One region of the Herbidospora sp. RD11066 genome, then DNA from elsewhere that is predicted to be linked to it. Evidence: riboswitches for the same ligand, from Rfam matches in the RefSeq annotation. Region 1 holds a riboswitch; the other holds the start of a gene.
What was found. A riboswitch is a leader RNA that binds a small molecule or an ion and turns the genes downstream of it on or off. The one in region 1 is predicted to bind glycine.
Positions count from the first base shown of each region.

Region 2: another riboswitch for glycine. It lies ahead of gcvT (glycine cleavage system aminomethyltransferase GcvT); the one in region 1 lies ahead of gcvP (aminomethyl-transferring glycine dehydrogenase).

Region 1 covers NZ_BAAGDO010000002.1:249,811-265,559, forward strand. The annotation lists gene ACYQ78_RS07565 (sensor histidine kinase) at 1-350, shown strand, start outside; gene ACYQ78_RS07570 (response regulator) at 347-1,033, shown strand; gene ACYQ78_RS07575 (CDP-alcohol phosphatidyltransferase family protein) at 1,044-1,613, shown strand; gene ACYQ78_RS07580 (sugar phosphate nucleotidyltransferase) at 1,630-4,134, shown strand; gene ACYQ78_RS07585 (FHA domain-containing protein) at 4,320-4,850, shown strand; gene ftsR (transcriptional regulator FtsR) at 4,853-5,506, shown strand; gene ACYQ78_RS07595 (bifunctional nuclease family protein) at 5,592-6,062, shown strand; gene ACYQ78_RS07600 (MerR family transcriptional regulator) at 6,209-6,829, shown strand; glycine riboswitch at 6,870-6,965, shown strand; glycine riboswitch at 6,966-7,067, shown strand; gene gcvP (aminomethyl-transferring glycine dehydrogenase) at 7,104-9,944, shown strand; gene ACYQ78_RS07610 (hypothetical protein) at 10,075-10,563, shown strand; gene ACYQ78_RS07615 (hypothetical protein) at 10,622-10,960, opposite strand; gene ACYQ78_RS07620 (alpha/beta hydrolase family protein) at 11,055-11,645, shown strand; gene ACYQ78_RS07625 (DUF5999 family protein) at 11,665-11,865, opposite strand; gene ACYQ78_RS07630 (TetR/AcrR family transcriptional regulator C-terminal domain-containing protein) at 12,147-12,713, opposite strand; gene ACYQ78_RS07635 (hypothetical protein) at 12,797-13,198, shown strand; gene ACYQ78_RS07640 (VOC family protein) at 13,351-14,127, shown strand; gene ACYQ78_RS07645 (SDR family oxidoreductase) at 14,156-14,971, opposite strand; gene ACYQ78_RS07650 (AraC family transcriptional regulator) at 15,166-15,749, shown strand, end outside.
Region 2 covers NZ_BAAGDO010000004.1:609,340-625,088, forward strand. The annotation lists gene ACYQ78_RS19560 (hypothetical protein) at 1-658, opposite strand, end outside; gene ACYQ78_RS19565 (hypothetical protein) at 740-1,087, shown strand; gene ACYQ78_RS19570 (hypothetical protein) at 1,084-1,833, opposite strand; gene ACYQ78_RS19575 (hypothetical protein) at 1,894-2,127, opposite strand; gene ACYQ78_RS19580 (helix-turn-helix domain-containing protein) at 2,161-3,018, opposite strand; gene ACYQ78_RS19585 (hypothetical protein) at 3,098-3,373, opposite strand; tRNA gene ACYQ78_RS19590 (tRNA-Leu) at 4,134-4,207, opposite strand; gene bcp (thioredoxin-dependent thiol peroxidase) at 4,245-4,715, opposite strand; gene ACYQ78_RS19600 (DUF3618 domain-containing protein) at 4,832-5,179, shown strand; gene ACYQ78_RS19605 (amino acid deaminase/aldolase) at 5,375-6,532, opposite strand; gene ACYQ78_RS19610 (DUF6286 domain-containing protein) at 6,629-7,216, shown strand; gene ACYQ78_RS19615 (hypothetical protein) at 7,229-7,720, shown strand; gene ACYQ78_RS19620 (hypothetical protein) at 7,646-8,938, opposite strand; gene ACYQ78_RS19625 (L-serine ammonia-lyase) at 9,122-10,498, opposite strand; gene gcvH (glycine cleavage system protein GcvH) at 10,509-10,898, opposite strand; gene gcvT (glycine cleavage system aminomethyltransferase GcvT) at 10,895-11,971, opposite strand; glycine riboswitch at 12,005-12,099, opposite strand; glycine riboswitch at 12,100-12,197, opposite strand; gene ACYQ78_RS19640 (gamma-glutamyl-gamma-aminobutyrate hydrolase family protein) at 12,214-12,915, opposite strand; gene ACYQ78_RS19645 (3-oxoacyl-ACP reductase) at 12,912-13,676, opposite strand; gene ACYQ78_RS19650 (aldehyde dehydrogenase family protein) at 13,684-15,021, opposite strand; gene ACYQ78_RS19655 (glutamine synthetase family protein) at 15,018-15,749, opposite strand, start outside.

The DNA of each region.
Region 1 (15,749 bases):
TGACCGCCGCCGGGATCGAGGTGGTCCTGGAGATCGCCCCCGAGACCGCCCGCGCCGCGCTGGTGGCCCGCGCGTCGGCGGCCCGGATCGTCCAAGAGGGACTGACCAACGTGCTCAAGCACGCGGGAGAGGGAAGCCGGGCGACGGTGAGCGTCACGGCCGATGAGAAGGAGCTCGTCGTAGAGATCCGCAACACCCCGGGTACGGCTCCGATGGAGCTGCCGTCGTCGGGGCACGGTGTGGCCGGCATGCGCGAACGCGCGCGCGCCCTCGGCGGACGGCTGACCGCCGGTCCGCTGCCCGACGGCGGCTGGCGCCTGGTGGCCACCTTCGGGGTGGTGGCCCGATGATCCGCGTCGTGGTCGCCGACGACCAGGCGCTGGTCCGGGCCGGGGTGCGCATGATGCTGGAGGCCGCCGGAGACGTGGCGGTCTGCGGCGAGGCCGCCGACGGCGTCGACGCGGTGCGGGTCGTGGAACGCGAACGGCCCGACGTCGTCCTGATGGACCTGCGGATGCCGCGCGTCGACGGCCTGGAGGCCACCCGCCGCATCCTGGCCGCCCACCCGTCGGCCCGCGTGGTCGTGCTGACCACCTTCGCCGAGGACGAGAACGTGTACGCCGCGCTGCGGGCCGGCGCGATGGGCTTCCTGGTCAAGGACGACCCGCCCGACCGCATGGTCGACGCCGTCCGCCGTGCCGCCCACGGCGAGCAGCTCCTGGCCCCCTCGGTGCTGCGCCGCGTGGTCGCCCGCGCCCTAGCCGCCGAAGACCAGCGCGCGCCCGAGCGTCCCTCGTTCCTGACCGACCGCGAGACGCAGGTGCTCACCCTGGTCGGCACCGGCCTGTCGAACCAGGAGATCGCCGCCCGGCTGCACGTCGGCGTGACCACGGTGAAGACCCACGTCGCGGCGCTCATGGAGAAGCTGCGGCTGCGCAACCGCACCCAGGTCGCCGTGGTCGCCCACCGCCTCGGCCTGGTCGGCCCCGACTTCCGCCCGGCGGACGGCTTCGCGCAACCGCCGCGCATGTAGGGTCGGGGTCGTGACTACCGGCGAAGACCGGATCTGGACGATCCCCAACCTGCTGAGCTTCCTGCGTCTGCTCGGCGTCCCGGTCTTCCTGTGGCTGATCCTCGGCCCGAAGGCCGACGGCTGGGCCATCGCCCTGCTGATGGTGGCGGGCTTCTCCGACTGGCTCGACGGCAAGCTCGCCCGCGCCTGGAACCAGACGAGCAAGCTCGGCCGCCTCATCGACCCGGCGGCCGACCGCCTCTACATCCTGGCCACCCTCGCGGGCCTGGTGCTGCGCGACATCATCCCGTGGTGGCTGGCCGCGCTGGTCATCGGCCGCGACGTCCTGCTGCTGTTCACCGTGCCGTTCCTGCGCCGCATGGGCTACGGCTACGCCCTGCCCGTCCACTTCCTGGGCAAGGCCGCCACCGCCAACCTCATGTACGCCTTCCCGCTGCTCTTCCTGGCCGCCCACCAAGGGTGGTATGCGGAGATCTCGGCGATTTTCGGGTGGGCGTTCGTCATCTGGGGTACGGGTCTGTACTGGTGGGCAGGGGTGCTTTACGTGGTGCAGGTGCGGCAGCTCGCACGCGTTTCCTGAAGAGGGTGATCATCCCGTGAAGGCCGTGGTGATGGCGGGCGGGGAAGGAACCAGGCTGCGGCCGATGACCGCCAACCAGCCCAAACCCCTCCTCCCCGTGATCAACCGGCCGATCATGGAACACGTGCTCCGGCTGCTCAAGCGCCACGGCTACACCGAGACCGTCGTGACCGTCCAGTTCCTGGCCGCGCTGATCCGCAACTACTTCGGCGACGGCGACGAGCTCGGCATGACCCTCCACTACGCCACCGAGGAGAGCCCCCTCGGCACCGCGGGGAGCGTCAAGAACGCCGCCGACCGGCTGCGGGAAGACCGCTTCCTGGTCATCTCGGGCGACGCCCTCACCGACATCGACCTGACCGACATGCTCCGGTTCCACCGCGAGCACCGGGCGCTGGTCACCATCGGCCTCAAGCGGGTGCCCAACCCGCTGGAGTTCGGCATCATCATCGTCGACGACCACGGCCGCATCCAGCGCTTCCTCGAGAAGCCCACCTGGGGCCAGGTCTTCTCCGACACCGTCAACACCGGCATCTACATCATGGAACCGGCCGTCCTCGACGAGGTGCCGGCGGGCCGGTCGGTCGACTGGTCGTCCGATGTGTTCCCCAAGCTGCTGGAGCGCGGCGAGCGGCTGTTCGGCTACGTCGCCGACGGCTACTGGGAGGACGTCGGCACCCACGAGAGCTATCTGAAGGCCCAGGCCGACGTGCTGGAGGGCCGCGTCAAGATCGACTTCGACGCGTTCGAGCTCTCGCCCGGCGTGTGGGCCGCCGAGGGCGCCTCCGTCGACCCCGAGGCGGTGCTCAAGGGCCCCCTGTTCATCGGCGACTACGCCAAGGTCGAGGCTGGCGCCGAACTGCGCGAGTACACCGTGCTCGGCAGCAACGCCGTCGTCAAAGAGGGGGCGTTCCTGCACCGCGCGGTCGTCCACGACAACGTCTACGTCGGCCCGGCGGCCAACCTGCGCGGCTGCGTGGTCGGCAAGAACACCGACGTCATGGCGGCGGCCCGCATCGAGGAGAACGCCGTCGTCGGCGACGAGTGCGTCATCGAGGCCGAGGCCTACGTCTCCAGCGGCGTCAAGATCTACCCCTTCAAGACCGTCGAGGCCGGCGCCGTCGTCAACACCAGCGTCATCTGGGAGTCCCGGGGCCAGCGCAGCCTGTTCGGCCCGAGGGGCGTCAGCGGCCTGGTCAACGTCGAGATCACCCCCGAGTTGTGTGTACGCCTGGCCAGCGCCTACGCCACGACCCTCAGCAAGGGCGACACCGTCGTCACCAGCCGCGACGGCTCCCGGGCCGCCCGCGCCCTCAAGCGCGCCGTCATCAGCGCCCTCAACGCCAGCGCCATCAACGTGGTCGACCTCGAGGCCGCCGCCATGCCGGTGGCCCGCTTCCACACCTCCCGCGAGACCGTGAAGGGCGGCATCGCCCTGCGCACGACGGCGGGCGACCCCCAGAGCGTCGACATCGTCTTCATGGACGAAACGGGTGCCGACCTCTCCCAGGCCGCGCAGCGCAAATTGGAACGCGTCTTCTCCCGCCAGGAATACCGCCGCGCCTTCCCCGGCGAGATCGCCGAACTGTCCTTCCCGGCCCGCGCCCTCGACACCTACTCGCGCGACCTGGTCCGCTGCGTCGACATGACCGGCGTGAAGGACGCCGAGATGAAGGTCGTCGTCGACTGCGCCGGCGGCACCGCCTCGCTGGTGCTGCCCAGCCTGCTCGGCCGCGTCGGTGTGGGGGTTCTCACAGTGAACAACCGGCTCGACGACGCCTCACCCACCGAGACCTTCGCCGAACGCCGCCGTGACCTGCAACGGCTCGCCGAGCTCGTGGCCTCCTCGCGGGCCGCCTTCGGAGTCCGTTTCGATCCGGTGGGGGAGCGGGTCTCCCTCGTCGACGAGAAGGGCCAGCTCATCAGTGAGGAGCGGGCCCTTCTGGTAGTGCTCGACCTGGTCGCCGCCGAACGCCGGGGCGGCCGCGTCGCCCTGCCGGTGACCACGACCCGCGTCGCCGAGATGGTCTGCCGCTTCCACGGCGTCCACGTCGACTGGACGGCCACCAGCACCGACGCCCTCACCACCGCCTCGCGCCACCCGGAAATGGTGTTCGCCTGCGACGGCCGGGGCGGCTTCATCGTGCCCGAGTTCGGCCCCACGGTCGACGGCCTGGCCGTCTTCCTGCGGCTGCTCGGCCTGGTCGCCCGCACCCGCCTGTCGCTCAGCCAGATCGACGCCCGCATCCCCGAGACCAAGCTCCTGCGCCGCACCGTCCCCACCCCGTGGGCCCACAAGGGCGCGGTCATGCGCTCGGTCGTCGAGGCCGCCGAGGGCGACCGCATCGACACCACCGACGGCGTGCGCGTCGTCGGTGAAGACGGTAGCTGGGCGCTGGTGCTGCCCGACCCGTCGGAAGCCGTCACCCACCTGTGGGCCGAGGGTCACGACATGGACACCGCGCAGTCGCTTCTCGAACGATGGGCCGACGTGGTCGAGCGGGCCGCCGGTTCGGCATGAAACGATAGCCTGACCCGAAACGGTGATCACATGTGGTTGGTGTGGCGCCATGGACCGTGGCCGGTGCCTGACGATAGCGTTGGGTGGCCATTGTCCGGCGCGTCTGCCTTGACCTATGTGCCTGATCAGCGTAAGTTTCGGCATTCGCAAGTTTGAGCTAGTCGTGAGAGAGGCCGAGCCGTTCGATGCCCAGCGTCTACTGCACGCAGTGCGGTCACCCCAACCCCGAGGATGCCCGTTTCTGTTCGCGATGCGGTTCGCCGCTGAGCCCACCGGCACACACCCAGGCTCCTCCCAACCCCTATTCGACGGGTCAGGGCTTCGTCCCCGACAACACCTCGACGATCTCCCTTGAGGCCATCGAGGAGGCGACCGGCCAAGGCCTGCTTCCGGACCGTTCCGCGATCGAGCAGCTGCCGCCCGGCACCGCCCTCCTCGTCGTGATGCGCGGCCCCAACGCCGGCAGCCGGTTCCTGCTCGACAGCGACCTCACGACGGCCGGCCGGCACCCCGAGAGCGACATCTTCCTCGACGACGTCACCGTGTCGCGGCGGCACGCCGAGTTCTACCGGCGCGGCGGCCAGTTCACCGCCCGTGACGTCGGCAGCCTCAACGGCACCTACGTGAACCGGGAGCGCATCGAGGAGTTCCCCCTCGCGGGGGGGGACGAGGTGCAGATCGGGAAGTTCCGGCTGGTGTTCCTGACCCGGGGCTGATCATGGGCGCCGAGGCGGCCAGGGCCTTCATGAGCATCGGGGAGGTGCTCGCCCAGCTTCAGGGCGAGTTCCCCGACGTCACGATCTCCAAGATCCGGTTTCTGGAGGGCGAAGGGCTCATCGAGCCCGAGCGCAGCCCCTCCGGCTACCGCAAGTTCACCCCGGGCGACGTGGAGCGGCTGCGGTTCATCCTGACCGCCCAGCGCGATCGTTACCTGCCGCTGCGCGTGATCAAGACCCAGCTCGACGAGTCGTCGCGCCCACGGGGGGTCGACAGCGAGCCGGTGGCCGTGCGGCTCAGCAGGGAAGAGCTGCTGGCCGCGGCCGAGATCGACGAGGAGACGCTGGCCGAGCTCGAAGACTACGGCCTGATCACCTCGACGGCCCGGTTCTACGACGAGGCGTCCCTCGAGATCGCCCGCAGCGTGGGCGCGCTGGCCTCCTTCGGCCTGCACGCCCGGCACCTGCGCACGGTCAAGGCCGCCGCCGAACGCGAGGCGGGCCTGGTCGAGCAGGCCGTCGCACCTTTGCTGCGCCGCCGGGCCCCGGGGGCCATCGACCATGCCGGGGAATCGGCACGGGAGATCACCGGGTTGTTATTACGTATCCACGCCGCGCTGCTGGAAGGGGCCGTCCGCGGCTCACTCGGCCGTTGACGCGGGTCCGGCGCGTGGGTGTTACGTTGAATGCCTGGTGAGTTGAATACCTGGTGAAATGCCGCATCCCGGAGAGTGAGCGCCTGTGTTGCAGATGGAGTTCGTGGGGGTCCGGGTGGAGATGCCCTCGAACCAGCCGATCGTCCTTCTCAAGGAGGCGAACGGCGACCGCTACCTGCCGATATGGATTGGGATGACCGAGGCGACGGCGATCGCGCTCGCCCAGGCGGACGAGCCACCGCCCCGACCGCTGACCCATGATCTTTTCCGCAACGTGCTGGGCGCGCTCAAGGTCTCACTCGAACGCGTCAACATCGTCGCGTTGCGTGACGGCATCTTCTACGCCGACCTGGTGTTCTCCAACGGCGTAGAGGTAAGCGCACGTCCTTCCGACTCCATCGCCCTGGCCCTCCGGACCGACGCGTTGATCTTCGCCAGCGAAGACGTGATGCGGGAGAACGGCGTCAGCATGGCCGATGACCAGGAGGACGAGGTCGAGAAGTTCCGGGAGTTCCTGGACAACATCAGCCCCGAGGATTTCGGCCGTGCGGGTTGAGTTGAGGGGTTATCTCACCTTCACGACGCGCCGGGGGCGGTCGTTGACTGTGCCTTTCCCCAGTCCTACGGTGCAAGTGAATCCACGGTTGTAGTTCGCGTACCCCCAGATCAGACCGTGGGATGAGAGAAAGCCGGAGGTCCGCAGTGGCGGTCAGCAGCGGCGAGGGTAACAAAGCCGACCAGCACGACGCGGTTCAGCGTGAGTCGGCGCGGGAGCGCGCCGGTGAGCAGGGCCTGCTGTTCGACGAGCGGCCCGCGGCGGTGCGTGACGACATCGGCTACCGCGGTCCCACGGCGTGTTCCGCCGCCGGGATCACCTACCGCCAGCTCGACTACTGGGCGCGCACCGACCTGGTGCAGCCGACGATCCGGCCCGCCCAGGGCTCCGGATCCCAGCGGCTCTACAGCTTCCGCGACATCCTGGTGCTCAAGGTCGTCAAACGGCTCCTCGACACCGGGGTCTCCCTCCAGCAGATCCGCACCGCCGTCCAGCACCTGCGCGACCGCGGGGTCAACGACCTCGCCCAGATCACCCTCATGAGCGACGGCGTGAGCGTCTACGAGTGCACCTCCGCCGACGAGGTCATCGACCTCCTCCAAGGAGGGCAGGGGGTCTTCGGCATCGCCCTCGGCCGGGTCTGGCGCGAGGTCGAGGGATCACTCGCGGAGCTGCCGGGGGAACTCGCGGTCGGCCCCGACAGTGACGAGGCCGACCACCCCTCCGATGAACTGGCCCAGCGGCGGAGGGCTCGGAAGACCGGTTGAGACCCCAGCTCAGGGGTACGGGTAAGGTGGTTGTAGCCATCGACCCTGCGCGGGAGAGTCCCCATCTGCACTGAATGGGGCGCCGAAGGAGCAAACCTCCCCGGAATCTCTCAGGCACCCGTACCGCCAGGCGAGGCAGCTCTGAAAAGCAGGTCCGCCGTCCAGGCGGCGCCTCACCGAAGGGGAAAACCGGCCGTCGTCGTCCGGTGAAGCTCTCAGGTTCCATGACAGAGGGGGAGACCGCCCGGTCTCGCCTGCCCTGGAGTTCCCTGTCATGACCGACCGCACACCGCTCCGTGACCTGGACGCCCCGCCGTTCGCCACCCGCCACATCGGTCCTTCCGACGCCGCCCAGGCCCGCATGCTGGAGGCCGTCGGCTACGAGACCGTCGCCGACCTGGTCGCCGTGGCGGTCCCCGACTCGATCCGCACCGCCGGGGCCCTCGCCCTGCCGCCCGCGCTGTCCGAGCCCGAGACGCTCGCCGAACTGCGCGCGCTGGCCGCCCGCAACACCGTGCTGACCTCGATGATCGGCCTGGGCTACCACGACACGATCACGCCGGGCGTGATCCTGCGCAACGTGCTGGAGAACCCGGGGTGGTACACGGCCTACACGCCGTACCAGCCGGAGATCTCGCAGGGGCGCCTGGAGGCGCTGCTCAACTTCCAGACCGTGGTCAGCGACCTGACCGGCCTCGACGTCGCCGGCGCCTCCCTCCTGGACGAGGCCACCGCCGCCGCCGAGGCGATGACGCTGGCCCGCCGGGCCTCCAAGGTCAAGGCCGACGTGTTCGTGGTCGACGCCGACGCGCTCCCGCAGACCAAGGCGGTGCTCGCCACCCGCGCCGAGCCGCTCGGCATCACCCTCGTCGAGTCCGACTACACCGGTGAGCTGCCCGAATGTTTCGGGATCCTGGTGCAGTATCCGGGGGCCTCGGGCCGGGTGGCCGACTTCCGGGCGCTGGCCGCGAGCGCCAAGGCGGCCGGGGCGGTCGTGACCGTGGCGGCCGACCTGCTCGCGCTGACCGTGCTGGAGGCGCCCGGCACCCTCGGGGCCGACATCGCGGTCGGATCGTCGCAGCGCTTCGGCGTCCCGCTCGGGTTCGGCGGTCCGCACGCCGCCTACATGTCGGTACGTGAGGGCCTCCAGCGGCAGATGCCCGGACGCCTGGTCGGCGTGTCGATCGACGCCGACGGCCGCCCCGCCTACCGGCTGGCGCTCCAGACCCGCGAGCAGCACATCCGCCGCGAGAAGGCGACCAGCAACATCTGCACCGCCCAGGTCCTGCTGGCGGTGATCGCGTCGATGTACGCCGTCTACCACGGCCCCGAGGGCCTGCGCCGGATCGCCCTGCGGGCCCACCGGCACGCCGCCGTGCTGGCCGCGGGGCTGCGCGCGGGGGGCGTCGAGGTCGTCCACGACGAGTTCTTCGACACCGTGACCGCCCGCGTGCCGGGCCGCGCGGCCGCGGTCGCGGCGGCGGCCCGGGACCTCGGCGTCAACGTCCGCGAGGACGGCGACGACCACATCGCGGTGGCCTGTGACGAGAAAACCACCTCCGCGCACCTGAGCGCCGTCTGGACGGCCTTCGGCGTCGACGGCCCCTCCGTGGACGATCTCGACATCTCCACCGACGACGCGCTGCCCCAGGGCCTCCAGCGGACCACCGGCTACCTGACCCACCCCGTCTTCCACGACTACCGGTCGGAGACGGCGATGCTGCGCTACCTGCGCAGGCTCCAGGACAAGGACATCGCGCTCGACCGGTCGATGATCCCGCTCGGGTCGTGCACGATGAAGCTCAACGCGACCACCGAGATGGAGCCGATCACCTGGCCCGAGTTCGCGTCGATCCACCCGTTCGCGCCCGCCGAGCAGACCGACGGCTACACCGACCTGATCCTCAGCCTGGAAGACTGGCTGGCCGAGGTGACCGGCTACGACGCCGTCTCCATCCAGCCCAACGCCGGGTCGCAGGGCGAGTTCGCCGGCCTGCTGGCCATCAGGGCCTACCACCGTGCCGGGGGCGACCACGAGCGCGACGTCTGCCTGATCCCGTCGTCGGCCCACGGCACCAACGCCGCCTCCGCCGTCATGGCGGGCATGCGGGTCGTCGTGGTCGCCTGTGACGCCGACGGCAACGTCGACATGGCCGACCTCGACGCCAAGATCGCCAAGCACGCCGACCGGCTGGCGGCGATCATGGTCACCTACCCGTCGACCCACGGCGTCTACGAGCAGACCATCGTCGACCTGTGCGCGAAGGTCCACGAGGCCGGCGGGCAGGTCTACGTCGACGGCGCCAACCTCAACGCCCTCGTCGGCCTGGCCAAACTGGGCGAGTTCGGCGCCGACGTGTCCCACCTGAACCTGCACAAGACCTTCTGCATCCCGCACGGCGGCGGCGGCCCCGGCGTCGGCCCGGTCGCGGTCAAGGCCCACCTGGCCCCGTTCCTCCCGGGACGCGGCGTCGTCGGCCCGGTCTCGGCCGCGCCGTTCGGATCGGCGGGCATCCTGCCGATCTCGTGGGCGTACGTGCGGATGATGGGCGCCGACGGCCTCAAGGCCGCGACCGAGCAGGCGATCCTGTCGGCCAACTACCTGGCCCGGCGGCTCGCCCCGCACTACCCCGTCCTCTACACCGGGCGCGAGGGCCTGGTCGCCCACGAGTGCATCATCGACCTGCGCGCCATCACCCGCGAAACGGGGGTGACCGTCGACGACGTCGCCAAGCGCCTGATCGACTACGGCTTCCACGCCCCGACCATGTCCTTCCCCGTGGCCGGGACGCTGATGATCGAGCCCACCGAGTCGGAGGACCTGGCCGAACTCGACCGCTTCGCCGACGCCATGATCGCGGTGCGCGGGGAGATCTCCAAGGTCGCTTCGGGCCTGTACGACGCCAAGGACAACCCGCTGCGCAACGCCCCCCACACGGCCGACGTGCTGACGGCCGACGAGTGGGACCACCCGTACACCCGGACCGAGGCGGCCTACCCGGTGGCCTCGCTGCGCGACCAGAAGTACTGGGTGCCGGTCCGGCGCATCGACCAGGCTTACGGCGACCGCAACCTGGTCTGCGCCTGCCCGCCTCTTTCGGCCTACGAGGACTGAACCGGCTGACCCTTCCCTGAAGGGGGAGACAGAAACCCATCACCTTCCGCATGTCTGCCGCCTAATGGGGGACCCGGTCGTTAGGATCTTCGCAATCCCTTTCGGCCCGGTTCCCTGGAGGCCCCCCGAGATGACGGCCATCGACTCCGGACGGCAGATCGACGAGGCCCGGCGCCTCTATGACGCCGGGGACCTCGACGCCGCGGCGGCGATCTTCGCGACGCTCGCCGCCGACACGGCGGCCCCCGACCAGGCCAGCGCCGCGGTCGGCCTGTCGGTCACGGCCGAGCGCATGGCCCAGATCCTGCTGGAGGAGAACGCCCCCGCCGAGGCGGCCGACCTCCTGCTCCAGGCCCTGGCCGTCCCGGGCGTCGCCGACGCCGCACGGCTCCGTGTCCTGCTGGGCATCGCCCACCTGGAGATGGCCTGCGCCGAGTTCGAGGTCGCGGTCGAAGCGGGCCCGGACGCCGACACGGCCGCCCTGGCGATCGAGCTGCTGGCCCGCACCCTGCCGCTGCGCGGGCGGGACGCCGACGCGGAAACGGTCTGGACCTACGGCCTCGACCACGAGGACGCCGACTTGGCCGCCCAGGTGGAAATGCGCCGAGGCCGGGCGTAGCCCCGCAACGGGAAATGGCGCCGAGGCGGATCGCCGTCGGCGCCGGGTGGCGCGGAACCTAGTTGCGCTTGCGGCGGATGGCTGCGGCCATGTTGACCAGGACGATGCCGCCCCAGGCCAGGAGCAGGCCGAAGCTGCCCGCCTGGGAGGCGGCGATGGCGGTCAGCGGGATGCCGATGCCGAGGGAGCCCAGGGCGATGGGGATGTGGCTGTTGTCGGGCTTGGGGGGCTTGACGTCCCCTCGCCGGGCCACCTCGGCCTGGACGCGCGCGGTGATCTCGTTGTCGAGTTTCTCGATGAACGAGTCGACCAGGGCGTCTTCGTAGGCCGGGCCCAGGTCGCGGCGGGCCGCCAGGGTGGCGCGCAGGTCTTCATGCGGAAGAGATGTGTCAGGCACGTCCCCAAATCTGGCACACCCCCTCCGAGGCGTCATCATCCATTCGGATGACACCTCGGTCATGCGGTGGAGGGACCCGCGATAACGTGCGGTTATGGAGATCGACACACCTCACGGGCCGGGTCGGGCGGAGATCGACGACCCGGGCCGGGCGGGCATGGTGCTGCTGCTGACCCACGGCTCGGCCGGGGGAGTGGACGCGCCCGACCTGCTCGCGGTGCGCGACGCGTGCGTGGGGGAGAACATCGCCGTCGCCCGGATCACCCAGCCGTTCCGCCTCAGGGGGGCGCGGGCGCCGGGGTCGGCGGTCCGGCAGGACGAGAGCTGGATCGCCATCGCCACGGCGATCAAGGAGCGCTTTCCGGGACTGCCGATCGCCCAAGGGGGGCGGAGCAACGGGGCGCGCGTCACCTGCCGTACAGCCAAGGACGTGGGTGCCGTCGGGGTGGTGGCGCTGGCGTTTCCTCTGCATCCGCCCGGTCACCCGGAGAAGTCACGGGTCGCCGAACTGCGCGGCGCGGGGGCGGGGGTACTGGTGATCAACGGTGACCGTGATCCGTTCGGGGTGCCTGATGAGGCGGACGCGGAACGGCTGGTCGTGCTACCCGGAGAGAATCATGATCTCCGTAAGAACCCCGCCCTGATCGGGGCGGAGGTGGCGCGCTGGCTGCTGGCGCGCCGGTGATCCCCCGTGAGTCGCCGCGTCAGGCGGCGGTGATGGCCATGTCGGTCGGCCGGTGCGGAGCGATGATCGCGCCGTTGGGGAGCAGTTCGCCGGTGTCCTCGAAGAGGACGACGCCGTTGCAGAGGAGGCTCCACCCTTGTTCGGGGTGGGCCGCCACTGTGCGGGCGGCTTCGCGGTCCTGCGCTTCCGCGTGAGGACAGCAGGGCTCATGAGGGCACATCGCCGGGGCTCCGTGTCTTTCTCTTGTCGCTCGTGACGTGGATCCGCCCAGCGAAGTGGGGGACGAGCGGTATGGGGTTTAGTTGACGCAAATTGGCCTACACCACGTGTTGGCCTACACCAGTGTGCGCCAGGTCACTCCACAAGGACATAGCCCGTTCGGACGATTTCGCCCACACCCTGGTAGGGGGGTGTGATCATGTGTGTGACCTACGACACAAGGGTGCCCGATGCACGATAACACCCCAAGCGCGACACGCCGTCACTTCGGTAAACGAGCCGTTACGAGCTCTCCAAACCGGTGAGCACCGCCGTCAATCCGCGCTCGAAATCGGCGTCGCCCGTGGCCACCCGCGCCTTCTCCACCTCGGCGTCGGGATCGGCCCAGCCGGAGGCCTGCATCTCGACCGCGACCGCCCCGTAGACGTAGGCGCGCAGAGTCTGCACCGCCTCCTGGGGCCGGCCGAGACCGGCGTCTCTCAGCTGTTCGACCTGACTCGACATGGCCAGCAGGGCCATGCCCTTCGGGGGTTTGGTCAGCGCCAGCGACAACACCCCGGGATGCTCCATCAGGGCGGCCCGCGCGGCGCGCGCCCAGTCGCGGGCGATCTCCTGCCAGGAGGCCTCCCTCGGCTCGACCTGGACGGCCGTCACGTGTTCCGCCAGCGCGTCCATCAGCGCCTCCTTGCCCCGAGGGAGGTGGTGGTAGATCGCCATCGCCTCGACCTGGAGCGCGTCGCCCAGCCGTCGCATGGTCAATCGGCGCAGGCCCTGCCCGTCGGCGATGTGGAGGGCGGCGTCGATGATGCGTTCGCGCGAGAGCGGTGTGGGAGGGCGCTTGGCAGGCATGCGATCATCCTGCCATCCCGGCCGGACAGGGGAGGGTCTACGCTGTCGACCAGTGCGTTTCAATCAGGACTGAGGGGTTGACGATGGCGTTTTTCCGTCCGCGGGTGAGCCGGGAGGCGGAGGTCAGGTTCCACGCCGACCAGGAGATCTCCAAGAGCTACGGTGACCTGCTCGACAAGGCCCGCCAGGCGGAGGCAAACCTGCGCGCCCGCCGGGCCGCCGGTGCCTCCGAGGCCGAGCTGCGCGAGGCCGGGATCGGCTACGACCAGGCGCTCACCGCCGCTCTGCGGGCCGCCGAGGCGGCGCAGCGGGCGGTCTTCGGCGTGAAGGCCTACGACGACCGCATCCGCCGCCGCAAGGGCCGGGCGACCCCCGACGGCGCCAAGTGGACCACCGAGGTGAGCAAGCTGCGCACCCTCCGCGAGGAGAACCGGCTGAGCGGTATCGTCCGCCTGCCGCGTCCGGTGCCCGCCGCGGCCCGCTGATCCGGGTGAAGAAGTGCGCCTGACGCGGCCCGGCGGTCGCGTCGGCGCATGGACGCTTGGTTAAGAAATACCTACCGGGAATATCCGGGGCGTCAACGCACCGGCACGCTGCGCCGTCTAAGGATTACCTTGGGGTCAGGGAGGCCGGAGAGATGCCCGGACGGGTGAGATACGCGGCGGGCCGGCCGTGCTGGGTCGAGGTCGGCACGGCCGATCTCGCGCTCAGCGAGCAGTTCTACCACGGCGTGTTCGGCTGGGATTTCGAGCCGCGCGGGCGCAGCGCCTCCACGGCGCTCCTGCGCGGCGAGCCGGTCGCCGGGCTGGGCCCCGCCCGTCCCGGCGGGCCGGCCTGGCTGGTCCACATCGCGGCCGACGACATCGACGAGTCGACCCGCCGCGCCGACGACGCCGGAGCCCAGGTCCTCACCGGCCCCGAGCGGATCTACGACGAGGGCCGCGAACAGGGCTGGCGCAGCATCCTGGCCGACCCTTCGGGGGCCGAGTTCGCGTTATGGGAGCCCGTGGCGCTTGAAGGTGCGGGCGCGCGCGGGGTTCCGGGTGCCTTCTGCTGGACGGAACTCGCAGCCCGCGACGCCGACGAGGCTTCGGCCTTCTACGGCAGGGTCTTCGGCTGGAACGGCCGCCGGGCGCCCTTCCTGAGCGGCAGCGGCAGCTACACCGAGTTCGACCTGAAACGGTCGAAGACCACGGTTGCCGGAATGGTCGAGATGACCGACTCCTGGCCCCCGGAGATCCCACCCCACTGGATGGTCTACTTCGCGGTGGCCGACTGCGAGGAGTCCTGCCGCGTCGTGGCCGACCTGGGCGGGACGGTCCAGGTCCCGCCGTTCGACCTGCCCACCGGCTGGGCGGCGGTCGTGGCCGACCCGGCGGGCGCGGTCCTGTCCCTCATCGAACTGACCTCATAGCGGTCTGCCGGAGCCGGTTGCGAGCGGGTCAGAGTCCGAACTGGAGCTTGACGCCGCCGATGAAGGTCGCGTCGTCGGTGGCGGCGCGGGTGGCGATCAGGTCGGCCGCGTACGGCCCCGCGGTGTAGCGGAGCCGGTCGGTGCCGTCGGTCACCGCCTGGTAGACGGTCTCGGCGACGACCTCGGGTTCGTCGCCCCCGGTGCTCATCTGCCCTTGGGCGGCGAAGAACGCGCCGACGAGCTTCTGGTATTCGGTGAGGGTCTCGTCGTTGGTGAAGTCGAACGAGCGCCCGCCGAAGTCGGTGTTGACGAAGCCGGGCTCGACGATTTTGACCTTGACGCCGATCGCGGCCAGTTCGTAGTGGAGGGCCTCGCTCAGCCCTTCGACGGCGAACTTGGTGCCGTGGTACAGCGTGCCGAGCGGGAAGGTGACCTTGCCGCCGATGGAGGAGACGTTGACGACCGTGCCGCCGCCGTTGGCGCGCAGGTGCGGCAGGACGGCCCTGGTCGTCTCCAGCAGGCCCAGGACGTTGACGTCGAACTGACGGCGGATCTTGTCCATCGGGGTCGCCTCGAGCAGGCCGTAGGCGCCGTATCCCGCATTGTTGAGCAGGACGTCGATCCGGCCGAACCGCTCCAGGCCGGCGTCGACGGCCGCGGTGATCGAAGAGGAGTCCTGCACGTCGAGCCGGGTGACGAGCACGTTCTCCAGTTCGGTGAGTCCGGTCTCGCGCTCGGGGTCGCGCATGGTGGCGATGACGTTCCAGCCCTGCTCGTGGAAGTGCCAGGCGGTCGCCCGGCCGATGCCGCTGGAGCTTCCGGTGATGAGGATCGTGCCGGTCATGATGGTCTCCGTCTGTTCGCGCCGCCCGCCGCTGCGGTGGCCGTGTCCCCAACGTTAGGGTCGGCGGCGCGTCAGGGAACTAGCGGATGACGCCTTCCTTCTTGCCGTTCGCGCCAACTGAAGATGGCGCCTTCGGCAAGCCGGATGGCGCTTCCGGCATGTCCGCCGTGGACGCGGAGACCTAGCATGGGCTGATGGCCTCAGAGCGGTTCACCCTCGACCCGGGCACGCGTGCGCTCCTGCACGACCTCGGGATCTCCGTCGCGCGGGTGCTGCGGCGGGCCCGGTTGCCGGCCGGGGTCTTCGCGCAGGGCGCGGTCACCCTGACGCCCGCCGAGTACTACCGGTTCTGGGACGCGGTCGACGCCGAGGCGGCCGATCCCGACCTGGCGGCGAAGATCGGAGGCGCCATCTCGGTCGAGGCGTTCAACCCGCCGATCTTCGCGGCGCTGTGCAGCGCCGACCTGCGTACCGCGGCCGAACGCATCGCCGCCTTCAAGCCGCTCATCGGCCCGGTGCACCTCGACGTCACCACCGGTCACGACGGGCTGGCCATCACCTTCCGCTGGCCCGACGGGCCGCCGCCACCACGGCTGCTGGTGGCGGGCGAGTTCGCGTTCTGGGTCGCGCTGGCGCGCATCGGCACGCGGCGGGAGGTGCGGCCGACCCGGCTCGCGATGCGCGGGGCTCCGCCGCCTTCGGCCGAGATGACCTCCTATTTCGGCTCGCCCATCGTCGAGGCCGAGGTCGACGGCCTGACGTTCTCCGCCGGGGACGC
Region 2 (15,749 bases), on a different contig from region 1:
TGAAGGGCGGCGGGTAGGGGACGCTCTCCCACGTGGTTCCGCTGAAATGGGCGACCCCCGGGACGGAGTCGTCCTCGCTCGGAGCGCCACCGACCGCCCAGGCTCCCTTGACGGCCAGCACCTTCTGCATCGGCATCGGATACGGGACCCACGCGGCGCCCTCCCGCCGCCAGATGACGCTGGCCCCGGGCTGGGTGCGCTGGTTCGCGGGCACCCATAATCCCGTCGAGGTCGCCTCGGGCGCCGCCGACGCCAGCCCCGGAGGGGCCGGGACCTCGACGAACCCGTTCCCGGCGAGCTGCGCGATGTAGGCGGACCCGTTCCTGGTTCCGCCGATCCAGACCTCGCCCGCGGTGGTCGCGCTGACGCTGGCGAGCACGCCCCGGCTGGCGAAGTTGGGGATCGTGAACCCGGCCCAGCGTGTCCCGTTCCAACGGTGGACCACGGGGTTGCCCGGGTAGCCGGGTTTGAGCGCCTGGTACCCGACGATCCAGACCTGGTTCTGTACGGGAGCGGCGATGTCCAGCAGCTCGGCTTTGGCGCGGAGCTCGGGCAGCGGGTGGGTCTGGAGCACCGGATCGGCGGCGAGCGCGGGCGAGGGGACCATGACGGCGAGAGCGAGAGCGGCCGCCGCGACTCGGGTGACGAAGAGTCTCATGGGGCCAGCTTCTCCTGACTTTCCCGAGAATGATCGGCTTTGTCCCGGTCGTTCACCACGAATTTCCAAGAGAATCGGTCCGTGCGGAAACTGGCTGCGTGTGTCGCGTTGTTATCGCTGACGTCCTGCGGATATCTCCAGGAGCAGCGCCTCCTGCGTTCTCTGCCCGCGATGGAGCAGGTGGCGAAGACCGCCCCACCGTGGGACGGCAAGGAACACCATCAGAAGGTGGGCGAGCTCGAATTTCAGGACATCTGGAGAGACGGTGACCGCGTCTACTTCCGGGAGGGCGAAGCCGTCGTCGGCGTCGACCCGTTTGGCTACGTCTGGAGCCCCAAGAGCATTCCGACCGACGGCCCCAACCGGGGCATCTATTCGTTCTTCGAACACATCCAGGGCTCCTGGTACCACTGGAGCGACAGCTACTAAACGGGGCACTTCAGTCGGTCGGGGTCCTTGACGACACCCACGTCGGCCAGTTTCCTGGCGCGCGCCGGCAGCTCGACGGACTGGCTGGGGTCCGCCGGGAGGTCCGTGGCCTCCGGAACGGCGTACAACTCGACCGTGAATCGTCGGCCCGCGCCCTGTGGCGTTTCCGAGCCCAATTGGATGCTGGATTCCCAGGAGCCCGATGTGTATATCGCTCTCGCGAAATAGGGCGTGCCATCAGGGTTGCGGGTGATGAGCCAGATGGCTTCCCGGGGAAGAGGTTGCGCGGTTCCCGCGGCGAGGCCACAGGTGGGCAGCAGTGCGCCTTCCCGGGGATGCGTGATCGTGGTCCCGTTCGCTGGCAGAGGGGGAGAGGTCTCGGCCGGAGCGGCGGTGAAGGCGGGCAACTCCCTGACCGCCACGACCCCCAGCACCCCGAAAGCGCACACGGCCAGTGTCATCGAGGCCCCACCCAAGGTGAATCGCTGATTGACCTGGACGTTCACCGACACATGATCTGTTCTGGGTGTGGCGGCCTCCGCCGCGGGGGTGTCCGGGCGCCGCATGGCCATGATCTGGAGGGTCAGCGCGACGATCGCGGCCGCTCCGGCGATCACGCTCGCCATTTTGTCCGCCTGGTCGAGATCACTCCAGACGAGAATGGCGACGACCGCCAGGATGATTGCCGCGATTCCGCCCACAATGGGCAAACGCGACGGCCTTTTCCGGCGCCTTCTCTCGGTCACGGACGAAATTATGGAGCGGCGCCGCCGCTCTTCTCCGCCGGTCGGAAGAATCGTTCTCGCTCAGGGAGAAGGCCCGCCGGAGATGGTGGCCTGCTCGATGAGTTGCGCGCGTAACTGCTCGGGACTGCCGAACAGGGTCGCGGCATACCCTTCGGGGCGCGACATCCAGTTCATCTGGCTTCGGCGGGTGGCGTTCCACGGCCGGTCGACCGATTCGCCCTGCCCTCGCCAGAAGCGCCAGGCCGGATACGTCTCTCTGAGTTGTCTGATGAGGGAGGGTTCCTCGAAGGACATACGCCGACCGTAGAAATCGGCCGGGCGCCAGGACTAGAAGATTTCCCGAGATTGCAGCAGAGCACGTGCGGCGCCTATCTCCGCCCGCGCCGCCTCGCCGTAGACGGCCTGCGACTGCAAAAGTCTGAAGATCCGCAGGTACGTGTCGATCTCCCCGGGACTCTTGGTGCGGTAGCCGCCGGTCCAGTGCTCACTGCGCACCAGCGACTCGTCGTAGATGTAGAACCCCTCCCCGGGCCAGAGGGTGCGGAGACGGCCGAGAGGGACGATGCCCAGCGCGACGTTCGCGAAGCCGGAGGCGCGCTCGATGTAGTCGAGTTGATCCAGCATCACCGCGACCCCGCCCCGCTGGGCGTAGAGCGCCCCCGCCTCGACGACGAACGAGAACGTGCACTTGCCCGACTCGAGAACGCGCAAGCGGTTCAGCCGCCCCTCGACGGCCTCCTCGACGTCGTCCGCCAGGCCGTGGAACCGGGACACGTCCTCGATGACGGCCCGGGTGTACCCCCGCCTCTGCAGGAAGCCGGGAATGGTCTGCGGCTCGTAGGCGCGGATCAGCCTGGTCTGTTCGTAGAGGGGCCTGAGCCGCTCGCTCTGCTGGTTGAGCCCGGCCCGCATAGCCTGCCGGTGCTCCTCCCACATCTGGTCGATCTGCCGGTGCGCGGCGATCAGCTCGGAGACCTGGTCTTCCGCGTCGCACGCGCGACACCACACCCGGATGTCGGCTTCGGTGGGATTCTGCCGCCCCAGTTCGATCCGGGAGATCTTGGAATCACGCATTCCCGATCGGGCCGAGAGCTGACGGCCGTTGAGCTCGGCGTCCAGACGCAGGGCGCGAAGCCGCTGCCCGAACGCCTTGCGCGCGGCCAATACCTGGTCTTGTCCGGACAACGTGGGACGCCGTCAGGCGGGCCGGCAGCGGTGCCGCGTGACCGCCCAGAGGGCTCCGCGGCCGATGCCGTTGACCAGGTCAGCGGGTGCCTTGGGGGAGATCAACTCCATAGTGCTCCCTCACGTACTTCCGGACGAACACGTTCACGGTCCGTTCGGAGAGCTCTCCGAACGTCTCATCTTCTCCGAGGCCGACGAGCTGAGCGCCCACCCCGGGACCGCGCTTCTTGACCTGGACGAGCCAGGAGCCCCGATTCGTCTGGTAGAACGTCTCGCACTCGTTGTCCTGGTTGGACTCGGGGTCCTTGCAGTAGAAGGTAAGAGAAAGATCGTCATCGTCGCCGTGGGATTGCACGAGATTTCGACCCTCCTGGTCTTGGCGGCAATCCCCAAGAGTCACTTAGTGTGAGTGCACAGTCAAGATTCGTGATCTCACGAATGGCCGGGCAATGAGCGGCTCGACGGATTTCCGGCGGGGATTTGGCACTAAATGCGCTCCGATTTGCGCTCTATATCCCATTTAATGGGGTACGGCATGGTGCCCAAGTGGCTGCCGGGCCATTCTCCCCTCGGGAAGAAAGTTGGAGCGATGAGCCCCTCCAAGAATCCCGCCGAGGCCCTGCAAAGCGGGAGCCATAGCGAACGAAGGCTTCGACGTACGAAGCGAGAGGGGCCGAACGAAGCAAGGCCGTGCCTGGGGGCCCTTCGTGAAGGAGTGAAGTGACCCGGAGCGGAGCGGCGCCGGGGCGCGACAGCGGCTAGCGGGAGCGCGAGGGGGCGCAAGCCCTCTCGTGTCGGGGGTCGTCCCTGCGTGCTCCAAGTGGACCAATTGGGCACTTGTTAGCCGCATACTCCTCACGGCCAACATCCTTAGCCGAGGAGTACACCGGCCCTCCTGAGGGTCGGTTCGTAGACCAAGTGGCGAGCGAAGCGAGAGCGGTCCGAGCGGAGCGAGGCCTTGCCTGGGAGCGCGAGGGGCGGAGCGCCTTCGCAAGGAGCGTAGCGACCCGGAGCGGAGCGACGTCGGGGCGCGACAGCGACCAAGGGGAGCGCGAGGGGGCGATCAGCCCCTTCGCAGCGGGGGGTTCGGGGGGTCGTCCCCCCGAGTGAACCAGTGGGGTTGGCGGGACTCGAACCCGCGCTGGCATGATCCTAAGTCATGTGCCTCTGCCAATTGGGCTACAACCCCGATGAGCGGAAGTGATCCTACCTCCCGCCCTGAGGCATCAGGAAACCCCGAGTTCCTTCAGCAGCCGGGCCACGTGTCCCGTCGCCTTCACGTTGTAGAGCGCCTTCTCGATCTTCCCGTCTCCGTCGATGACGAAGGTCGACCTGATCACGCCCATGATGGTCTTGCCGTAGTTCTGCTTCTCGCCGTAGGCGCTGTAGGCCTTGTGGACCTCCAGGCTCTCGTCCGAGAGCAGCGGAAAAGTCAGGCCGTCGCGTTCGGCGAACTGGCGGAGCTTGGCCGGCTTGTCCTTGGAGACGCCGAGGACGGTGAAGCCGTGGCCGGCCAGGGAGCCGAGGTTGTCGCGGAAGTCGCAGGCCTGCTTGGTGCAGCCTGGAGTCATCGCCGCTGGGTAGAAGTAGAGGACGACGCGCTTGCCGTGGAGCGAGTCAAGCGACACCTCGTCGCCGTCGGCGCTGGTCAGGGTGAAACCAGGAGCTGCGTCGCCGGGTTCGAGTCGCTGGGTCATGTCGCCTCCGTTGCGGTCCGTCTCGACGCGAACAAACTACCGGTTCGGCCGCTGCGGGTTGCGCGGTCCGCACCTGGCAGACTTGATCGAACACACCCTGTGACAGGAGGCGACCAATGGCCGACACCGATCCGGACACGCTTGAGGGGCGCATTGAGCGCACGCGCGCCGAACTGGCCAAGACGGTCGATGCCATCGCCGACCGGGTGAGCCCGAAGAAGGTCGCCGGTCGCAGTGTGGCCAAGATGAAGTCGCAGGTCAAGGCGCAGACCGAGCATGTCGTGTCGACCATAGGGGACATGGTGGGCAACCCGGCCGCCCAGTCTCCCAACGGCCACCGCCCGGCCGAGGAGCCCTGGGACGACGACTATCCGGCGACCCCGATCGCCCCGGTGCTGATCGGCATCGGCGCCGTCGTCGCGATCGGCGCCCTCATCGTGATCATGCGGCGCCGCAAGCGCTGAAAATGTCGTGACCCCGGGTCGGGAGGCGTCGATGACGACCCGATCGGGGCCGGGCTGATCCGAAAGTGATCCTTCCGGATGACCGTCACGCTCCCAAAGGAGGCCCTGTGCACACAGCGCATCGCCCCTTCCGGAGCTTGGCGCCGGATGCAAGTGGCCGGCCAAGGTGCGAGCCTGTCCAGTGGGCGGGCCGTTCTACAGGAACGTCTGGCCCTCGCCGCGATAGGTCGGGGCCTCTCCCGTCACGCGGTCGCCTTCGACCAGGTGCAGGGTGCTGAAGCGTTCGCAGAGTTCGCCGGCCTTCGCGTGGCGGAACCACACGCGGTCGCCGATCTCGAGGTCGCCGGCGGCCTCGCCGTGGAGGGGTGTCTGGACCTCGCCGCCGCCCTCGTCGCGGTTGTAGCGCAGCCCCTCCGGCAGGTAAGGGACGGGGACGCGTCCCGGTCCCGCGCCGGAGGCCGGATAGCCGCCGCCCAGGACCGTCACGACCCCCCGGGCGGGGCGGCGGACGACGGGCAGGGCGTAGAGGGCCGCGGGGCGGCCGGTGAAGTTGCTGTACCGGTCGAACAGGGCCGGATGGTAGAAGCCCGAACCGGCGGTCACTTCGGTGATCGCGTCTTCCCGGGTGGTCGTCTCGATGCTTCCGGTGCCGCCGCCGTTGACGAATTCCAGGTCGGCCACCTCTCTCACCGCTTTCACGATCGCGGCCCGGCGGTCGGTCAGTTCGCGGCGGGAGCGGCGTTGCATGAGGCGGACCGCCATGCCGTACAGGCCGGGGATGCGGTCGCCCAGGCCGGCGATCTGGCTCTCGTAGGCCATCAGGCCGACCAGGTGCAGCGCCGGGTTCTCGCCGATCAGGAGGGCGAGGTCGGCGGCCTGTGCGGGGGTGCGTACCGGCGAGCGAAGCACACCCGCCCGGAAGGCGCCCACGACGTAGGCCGCGCAGACGTCCAGGCAGACCCGAAGCGGATAACGGCCGGTCAGCAGGGGGAACTGCTCCGCGGAGTCGACCATCAGGGTGATCTCGCGGGCGGCCCGCTCGTCGGAGGCCAGTGAGGCGATGGCGGCGCGGTCGGTGGTCGGGTAGGCCACCAGGATGTCGCGGAATCCGTGCGAGACCAGCCACAGCGCCTCGGGCAGGGTGAAGGCCATGACGCCCTGATATCCGGGCAGGTCGAGCACGCGCCGGAGCACCTCGCGGGAGCGGATCGACTTCGAGGCCACCCTGATCGGCTTGCCCGCCGCCCGTTCGGCCATCGACCGGGCGTTGGCCGTCATCGCGTCGAGGTCGACGATGGCCAGGGGCGGGTCGAGGTGGGAGGTGGCCCGGTCGTATCGCTGCCGGTCGCTCATGCGCAGCACTTTACCTGGCAAAACCCGTCACAAGATCGAGTCATTCGGGCCCGCCGCGCTGATCACGGCGGCCGGGCCGTGTATCCCTGGGTGACCATGAGCGCGGTAGACGAGATCCGGACGACCAAGGACCGCCGCCGCGCCCGCCGTCGCACGGCCATGCGCGCCCTGCGGCCGGGACGAACCCCGGCGGGCGCGGGCGTGGCCGGGGCGCTGCTGGTGCTGGGCACGGCCGTGGTCGGTGAGATGGTGAGCGCCTTCGCCGGATGGCCGACCGGCTGGTCGGGGCTGCCCGGCCTGCTCGACCTGGCGTGGGGTGAGCCGCTGGTCGCCCTGACGGGGTCGCTGATGGTGGTGAGCGGGACCGCGCTCGTCCTTCTGGCGATGGTCCCGGGGCGGCCCCGGCTGGTGCCGCTGGAGGTGTCCGACGACGCCCTCGTCATGGGGCTGACCCGGGCGGGGCTCAAGCGGACCCTGGTGGCGGCGGCGATGGCGGTGCCGGGGGTCGACCTGGCCTTCGTCCGGCTGCGGCGGGGGCAGATCGAGGTGACCGTCCTGACCAAGGGGAACCGGACCGGTGAGCTGCTCAAAGAGGTCGGCGCCGCCGTCGGCGACCGCCTTTCCGGGCTGGGTGTGTACGGCCGCAACGAGGTCGTCGTGCGACTGCGGCGCAAGAACATCTGAGGGAGGGTCTGCATGCAGCCCGTGCTGCGTACTCCGATCGGTGATCGTGTCGGGCTGGCGGTCGTCGGCTTCGTGCTGGTGACCGGGGGGAACTATGTGCTGTTCGCGTCGGACGCGCGGGCGACGTACAAGATCGGGGAGTTGGCGGCCTTCACGGCCCAGCCCTGGGCGCGGTCGGTCGCGGCGGCGCTCGTGGTGCTGCTCGTGTTCGTCACCGCGCGGTGGCTGATCTGCTCGATGGGGGTCGGGCAGGACGGCGTGCGCCACGGCTACGGCACCGCGACGCTGGCCATCGCGCTCAAGGACCTGCCCGGGGTCGACAAGATCAGTGTGCGGGCCGTGGGGGAGGAGAAGCTCCGGGTCTCGGTACGCTGCCTCCCCGGCGCCCCCCTCGACGAGATCGTCTCCCGGGTCGACACCGAGGCGGTGTCACGCGTGCGCGGCGCGGCGGGCCGGGACGGGCTCTTTCCTGTCCTCGTCACGCTGCACGTTCGTCGTGGGTGACCGCCAGCCGACCGCGCACGCCGCGGCCAGGCAGGCGAGGGGGACGACCGGGACGACGTACCGGTGATCGAAGGCGGCGACCAGCGGGGGCACGAGCAGCAGGGTGAGTGCGAAGCCCAGCGGGAGCAGCGTCGCCACCCGGAACCGGATGATCATCACCAGGAACGTGAAGACGAGGATCGCCGCCAGGAGCGGGCCGCGCAGGTAGACCTGCTCCTGGTAGGCGCGGGTCCACGAGGCGAACGGCTCGACGACCTCGGTGTCGGCCCGGCTGCCCTGATACTCCTTCATCAGCTCCGGCGCCGACCGCCCGGCCGAGGCGAGCTTGTCGCTGAGCGGTTTCACGAAGTCGGGGAACCGGTAGGCGCTCTGGGTGCCCGGTGACGGGTAGACCACACGGTCCCACCGGAAGGCCCACATCGCGTCGCCGAAACCGGTCATCAGGAAGTCGAGCGGCTGGCTCCTCAGCGCCAGCATGGTGAACTCCGACGCCAGTTCGTCGCGCTGCTTGCCGGTCTTCATGATGGGCGAGGCCGGGTCCCAGATGTAGGCGGGGGCGGCCAGCCGGGGGCCGATGTCGGGGCACAGCACCTTCAGGTGCTCCGGCGGGTCCATCCGGCCGCAGTCGGCGAAGGTCATGGTCCGCGACCAGAGCCACACGCTGCTGCTGCCCATGCCGTAGCTGCCGTAGGTCGCGTTGAACCAGAAGGCGTAGCCGCCCACCGCGACCCCGGCCACGGCCACGCCCGCCAGCACCCGCTGCCAGCCCGCCCGCGCGATCAGCAGCCACACCGCCGCCACGGCGATCAGCGGCAGCCCGACCGTGCGCGTCATCGCCGACAAAGCCAGCAGCAGGAAACCGGCGCCCACCAGGAACCAGCTGCGCGGGTTGAGCAGGATGAGGGTCGTGCCGGCCATCACGAGGAACGTGAACAGCAGGTCGGCCATCACGAGGTGTTCGAGCTGGATCTGGTACGCGTCCAGCAGGATCGGCGCCGTCGCCAGGCCCGCCGCCCAGGGCGGGAGGAAGGTGCGTTTGCGCAGGATGACGTACACGCAGATCGCGATGCCCAGCCCGAGCAGGTGCTGCACGGTGATGAGGGCGACGACCGAATGGAACGGCGCGAGGAACACCGAATAGCCGGAGGGCCGCGACTCCAGGGGACGCATGTCCAGGGCCGAACTCAGGTAGGAGAACGAGTCGGCCCAGAACCACAACGCGGGACGATATCCGAGGCTTGAGATGACCCGGACGGTGATCCCCGACACAAGGAAGACGAGGAAGACCCAATGGGTCCGGAGAAATCTGCCTGCGGGAATGATGTCCACCGCCTTTCAGGTGGACATTTCAGCACTGTCGGGGTTTCACCGCCAGTCCCCATGGGAACACCCAGCACTTTCTCAGCACTCGATGACGTTCACCGCAAGGCCCCCACGACTCGTCTCCTTGTACTTGTCGTGCATGTCGCGGCCGGTGTCGCGCATCGTCTTGATCGCCTTGTCGAGTGACACGAAGTGCCTCCCGTCGCCGCGGAGCGCGATGCGGGCCGCCGCGATGGCCTTCACCGACGCCACGGCGTTGCGCTCGATGCACGGGATCTGCACCAGCCCGCCGATCGGGTCGCAGGTCAGCCCCAGGTTGTGCTCGATGCCGATCTCGGCGGCGTTCTCCACCTGTTCGGGGGTGCCGCCCAGGACCTCGGTCAGCCCGGCCGCCGCCATCGAGCAGGCCGACCCCACCTCGCCCTGGCAGCCGACCTCGGCGCCCGAGATCGACGCGTTCTCCTTGAACAGCACGCCGACCGCGCCCGCCGTGAGCAGGAACCGCACCACGGCGTCGTCGTCGGCGCCCGGCATGAACCGCGTGTAGTAGGAGATGACGGCCGGGATGATGCCCGCCGCGCCGTTGGTGGGCGCGGTCACGATGCGGCCGCCCGCGGCGTTCTCCTCGTTGACGGCCAGCGCGAACAGCGTCACCCAGTCCATCGCCTGGAGCGGGTCGCGTTCGGCCGGTTCGCTCTGGAGCTGACGCTGGAGCTGGTGGGCGCGGCGGCGCACCTTCAGCCCGCCCGGCAGCACGCCCTCGCGGGAGGAGCCGCGCCGCACGCATTCGTCCATGACGCGCCACAGGTCGACCAGGCGTGACTTGATCTCGGCCTCGGTGCGGCCGAAGGCCTTCTCGTTGGCCATCATCAGGCCGGAGATCGACAGGCCGGTCTCGGCGCACTGCGCCAGCAGCTCGTTCGCCGTCAGGAACGGGTGGGGGAGCGGGGTGTCGTCGGGTTTGATGCGGTCGGCGCCGGTGGCGTTCTCGTCGACGACGAAGCCGCCGCCGACCGAGTAGTAGATCTTCTCTCTCAGGACGTCGCCCGCCTCGCCCCACGCCGTGAAGCGCATGCCGTTGGGGTGGCCGGGGAGCGAGATCTTGCGTTCGAAGACGAGGTCGTCGCCGACCACGAACGGGACCACCCGCTGCCCCATCAGGGACACCGTGCCCGCCGCGCGCATCGCGGCCAGCATGCCCTCGACCGCGTCGACGTCGACGAGCTCGGGCTTCTCACCCGACAGGCCCAGCAGCACGGCCTTGTCGCTGCCGTGACCCTTGCCGGTCAGGCCGAGCGAGCCGTAGAGGATGACCTGGACCTTCGCGGTCTTCTCGAGGAGACCGTTGTGGAGCAGGCCGCGCGCGAACTTGTGCGCGGCGGCCATCGGGCCGCCCGTGTGGGAGCTGGACGGCCCGATGCCGACCTTGAAAAGGTCGAAGACGCTGATCGCCATCAGAGGGGGATCATGACTCTGCGGCGGTGAGGGTGGCGTACTCCTCGCTGGTGAGCAGGTCTTCGGGGGTGCCCTCGACGCGGATGCGGAACAGCCAGCCGTCGCCGTAGGGGTCGCTGTTCACCAGGGACGGGTCGTCGACCACGCTCTGGTTGATCTCCACGATCTCGCCGCCCGCGGGGGCGTAGATGTCGCTGACCGACTTGGTCGACTCGACCTCGCCGACCGCGTCGCCCGCCTCGATCCGCGCCCCGGCCTCCGGAAGCTGGACGAAGACCACGTCACCCAGCGACTCGGCGGCGTAGGCGGTGATTCCGACGGTGACGGTCAGACCGTCGTCCAGCCCGGCGACCCACTCGTGCTCCTTGGTGTAGCTGAGCTCGTCGGGAATGCTGCTCACTTCTTCCTCCTGTAGAAAGGCAGGTCAACGACGTCGACCGGTTCGTGGGAGCCGCGGATGTCCACGGCTGCGGGGGTGGCGTCCACCTCGACGTAGGCCATCGCGATCGGGCGGCCGATCGACGGCGAGGGGGCGCCGCTCGTCACCTCGCCGATGGGGGTGCCCTCGGCGTCGACGACGGCGAAACCGTGGCGGGGCACCCGCCGGCCCCGCATCACCAGGCCGACCAGGCGCTTGTCCGGCTGTACGCCGGACAGCGCCGTCCTGCCGACGAAGTCGCCCTGCTTGTCGAAGCGGACGACCCGGGCCAGACCGGCGTCGGCGGGGGTGGTGGCCGAGGTGAGCTCGTTGCCGTACAGCGGCATTCCGGCCTCGAGACGGAGCGTGTCGCGGGCGGAGAGGCCCGCGGGGACCAGGCCGTGGTCGCGGCCCGCCTCCATGAGCGCGTGCCAGAGCGGCACCGCGTCGCCGGCGCTCACGAATAGCTCGAAGCCGTCTTCGCCGGTGTAGCCGGTGCGGGCGATCAGCGCCTCGACGCCCGCGACGGTGCCGGGGAGACCGGTGTAGTACTTCAGCCCGGCGAGGTCGGCGTCGGTCAGCTTGGCCAGGATCTCCGGGGAGTTCGGGCCCTGGATCGCCAGCAGCGCGTAGGAGTCGGAGCGGTCGTCGACCACGGCGTCGTGGTTCTTGGCGCGGTCGGTGAGTTCGGCCGCCACTTTGAGGTAGTTGGACGCGTTCGCGCACACCATGAACTCGTCGGCGGCCAGCCGGTAGACGATCAGGTCGTCGACGATGCCGCCGCCCGGCTCGCACATCATCGTGTAGCGGGCCCTACCCGGCTCCAGGCCGCCCAGGTTGCCGACCAGCGCGAAGTCGAGCGCGTCGGCGGCGCCGGGACCGGTCACGTGGATCTCGCCCATGTGGGACAGGTCGAACAGCCCCGCGGTGGTGCGGACTGCGGTGTGCTCGGCCGACTCACTGCCGTAGCGCAGCGGCATCAGCCAGCCGGCGAAGTCGGTCAGGGTCGCGCCGAGGCTCTTGTGCACCTCGTGCAGCGGGGTCGGTCGGGACATGAAGCGCACCTCGAATAAGGTCGGATGTCAGCATCCTCCCCCTCTGTCATGGGTGCCTGAGAGCTTCGCCCGAGTTTTGCCGGACTTTCACCTTCGGCGAGGCCACAGGCCTGCTTTCCAGAGGACACCTCGCCCGCACGGTCCTTTGCCTTGAGAGGTTCGCGGGGAGGGCTTGCTCCTTCAGGGGCCCTGGCCGGATGCCAGGGCACTCTCCCGCGCGGGATCACCGGTGTGCGGTCAGCCTAGCCGCCCCTCACCGCCGGGCGGAACCCGGCGCGGGTGACGAACGACCCGAAGACCGGCGCCTCCTCGTCGGCCTCCGGATGCCACTGGACCGCCCAGACCGTCTCGTCGAGCATGACCGCCTCGATCGTGCCGTCGTCGGCGCGGGCGGTGACCGTCAGGCCGGGCGCCAGGTGGTCGATGGCCTGGTGGTGGTAGTGGGCGGGGGTGATCTCTTCGGCGTCGTAGAGCCGCCGCAATGGTCCGGAAAGACGTACCGGAACCCTGCCGTAGACCCCCGGAGCCGGAGAGTGGCGGTCGGTGCCGCACACGTCGGGCAGGTGCTGGATCAGCGTGCCGCCCAGGGCGACGTTGAGCACCTGGAGGCCCCGGCAGATGCCGAGGATCGGGAGCCGTTGCGCCAGGGCGGCCTTGACCAGCGAGAACTCGGCGTCGTCGCGGAAGTCGCGGATGTAGCCGGTTCTCGGGTGCTGGACGCCGCCGTACCGGCCGGGGTCGATGTCGCCGCCCCCGGCCACGATCAGGCCGTCGAGACGGCCGGCGAGCTCGCCCGGGTCACCGGTGGGCGGCAGGATCACCGGCTGCCCACCGGCCCGTTCGACGTGCCTCACGTAGTCCCACGGCAGCAGCGCCGCGGTCGTGTCCCAGACCGTGAACTGTGCTTTTTCGGCGTAACACGTGATGCCGATGACCGGTCTCACAGGGGCGTCACGTAGGCGCCGGAGATGCCGCCGTCGACCAAAAACTCGGCGGCGGTGATGAACGACGCGTCGTCGGAGGCCAGGAACGCCACGGCGGCGGCGATCTCCTCGGCCCGCGCGAACCTGCCGAGCGGCACGTGCACCAGGCGGCGCTGGGCGCGCTCGGGGTCCTTGGCGAACAGCTCGCGCAGCAGCGGGGTGTCGACCGGGCCGGGGCACAGGGCGTTGACGCGGATGCCCTCGCGGGCGAACTGCACGCCCAGCTCACGCGTCATCGCCAGCACGCCGCCCTTGGACGCGGTGTAGGAGATCTGCGAGGTCGCCGACCCCATGACCGCCACGAACGAGGCGGTGTTGATGATCGAGCCCTTGCCCTGCCGCTGCATGTAGGGCAGCACGTGCTTGCAGCACAGGTAGACGCTGGTGAGGTTGACCTCCTGGACGCGGCGCCAGGCGTCCATGCCGGTGGTCAGGATCGAGTCGTCGTCGGCGGGGGAGATCCCGGCGTTGTTGAACGCGATGTCGACGCTGCCGAACTCGTCGTAGGCGGTCTGGAACATCCGGACGACGTCGTCTTCCTCGGCCACGTTGGCCTTGACGAAGATCCCGCCGACCTCCTCGGCGGCGCGCCGTCCGGCCTCCTCGTCGAGGTCGGCGAGCACGAGTTTGGCGCCCTCTTCGGCGAATCTGCGCGCGGTCGCCATTCCGATGCCCCCGGCGGCGCCGGTGATCACGGCGACCCGGTCCTGCAAGCGTTGCATGTGCTTCCTACTCCGTTGCGATGAAGACGTTCTTGGTCTCGGTGAAGGCGGTCAGCGCGTCGGGGCCCAGTTCGCGGCCCAGGCCCGACTGCTTGAAGCCGCCGAAGGGCGTCCAGTAGCGGACCGACGAATGGGAGTTGACGCTGAGGTTCCCGGCCTCGACCCCGCGGGCGACCCGCAGGGCCCTGCCGACGTCGCGGGTCCAGATCGAGCCGGACAGGCCGTAGGGGGTGTCGTTGGCTTTTTCCAGAGCGTCCGCCTCGTCGTCGAAGGCGACGACGGAGACGACCGGGCCGAAGACCTCTTCGCGGTAGGCGGGGTCGTCGGCGCCAATGAGGACGGTCGGCGGGAACCAGTAGCCGGGGCCTTCGGGGCAACTGCCCTGGAAGTAGGGGTCCGACACGTAGGACCGGACTCTGGCCAGGTGTTCGGCGCTGACCAGCGGGCCCATCTGGGTGTCTTCACTGTTCGGGTCGCCGGTGCGGATGGCCTGCACGGCCTCGGTGAGTTTCGCGAGGAACTCGTCGTGGACGGAACGCTCCACCAGGATCCGGGACCGCGCGCAGCAGTCCTGGCCACTGTTGTCGAACACGGCCATCGGGGCTGACGCGGCGGCTTTCTCGAGATCGGAGTCGGCGAAGACGATGTTCGCGGACTTGCCGCCCAGCTCCAGCGTCACCCGCTTGACCTGCTGCGCGGCCTTCGCCGCGATCAGCTTGCCGACCTCGGTCGACCCGGTGAACACGATCTTGGCGACGTCGGGATGCTCGACCAGGCGGGCACCCGCGACCTCCCCCGCGCCGGGCAGGACCTGGAGCACGCCCTCGGGCAGACCGGCCGCCAGAGCCAGTTCGGCCAGCTTCAGCGCGGACATCGGGGTCCACTCGGCGGGCTTCACGATGACGGTGTTGCCCGCCGCGAGCGCCGGGGCGGCGCCCCACATCATGATCACCATGGGGAAGTTCCACGGCACGATGATCCCGACCACGCCCAGCGGTTCCTGGAACGTGACGTCGATGCCGCCGGCGACCGGGATCTGCTTGCCGTGGTTGCGCTCGGGCGCCCCCGAGTAGAAGTTCAGCACGTCGCGGACGTTGCCGGCCTCCCAGCGGGCGTTGCCGACGGTGTGCCCGGCGTTGGCGATCTCGAGCTGCGCGAGCTCTTCGCCGTGCTCCTCGACCAGCGCCGCGAAGCGCCGCAGCAGCCGCGCCCGCTCGCCGGGCGCGACCTCCTTCCAGGTCCTGTACGCCTTGCGCGCGTTCTCCACGGCTCTGTCGACCTCGGCGGGGTCGGCGAGTTCGATATCGGCCAGGATCTGCTCCGTGGCCGGGTTGATGATCTTCACAGCCGTTCGAACCCCCGATAGAGCTCCCAGTCGGTGACGGCCGCGTCGAAGGCGGCCAGTTCGACTCGGGCGTTGTTCGCGTAGTGGTCGACGACCTCGTCGCCGAAGGCGTCCCTGGCGAGCGTAGAGCCCTCGAACAGCGCGAGCGCGTCACGCAGCGTCGACGGGACCGTGTCGGCGCCCGAGGCGTAGGCGTTGCCGGTGAACGCGTCTTCCAGCGGGAGTTCGTCGTCGATGCCCTTCAGGCCTGCGGCGATGAGGGCGGAGACGGCCAGATAGGGGTTCACGTCGCCGCCGGGCACCCGGTTCTCGATGCGCAGCGAGTTGCCGTGGCCGACCAGGCGCAGCGAGCAGGTGCGGTTGTCCACGCCCCACTTGACCGCCGTGGGCGCGAACGAACCGGCCACATAGCGCTTGTAGGAGTTGATGTTGGGTGCGTACAGGAGAGTGAACTCGCGCATCGCGCGGAGCTGACCGGCGATGAAGTGCTCGCCGGTCTTCGAGAGGCCGTGGGGGCCGTCGCCGGCCATGACAGGCCTGCCGTCGTCGTCGCGCAGCGAGATGTGGACGTGGCAGGAGTTGCCCTCGCGCTGGTTCGGCTTGGCCATGAACGTGAGGGACATGCCCTCCTCGGCCGCGATCTCCTTGGCGCCGTTCTTGTAGATCGAGTGGTTGTCGCAGGTGGTGAGGGCGTCGGTGTACTTGAAAGCGATCTCGTGTTGGCCAAG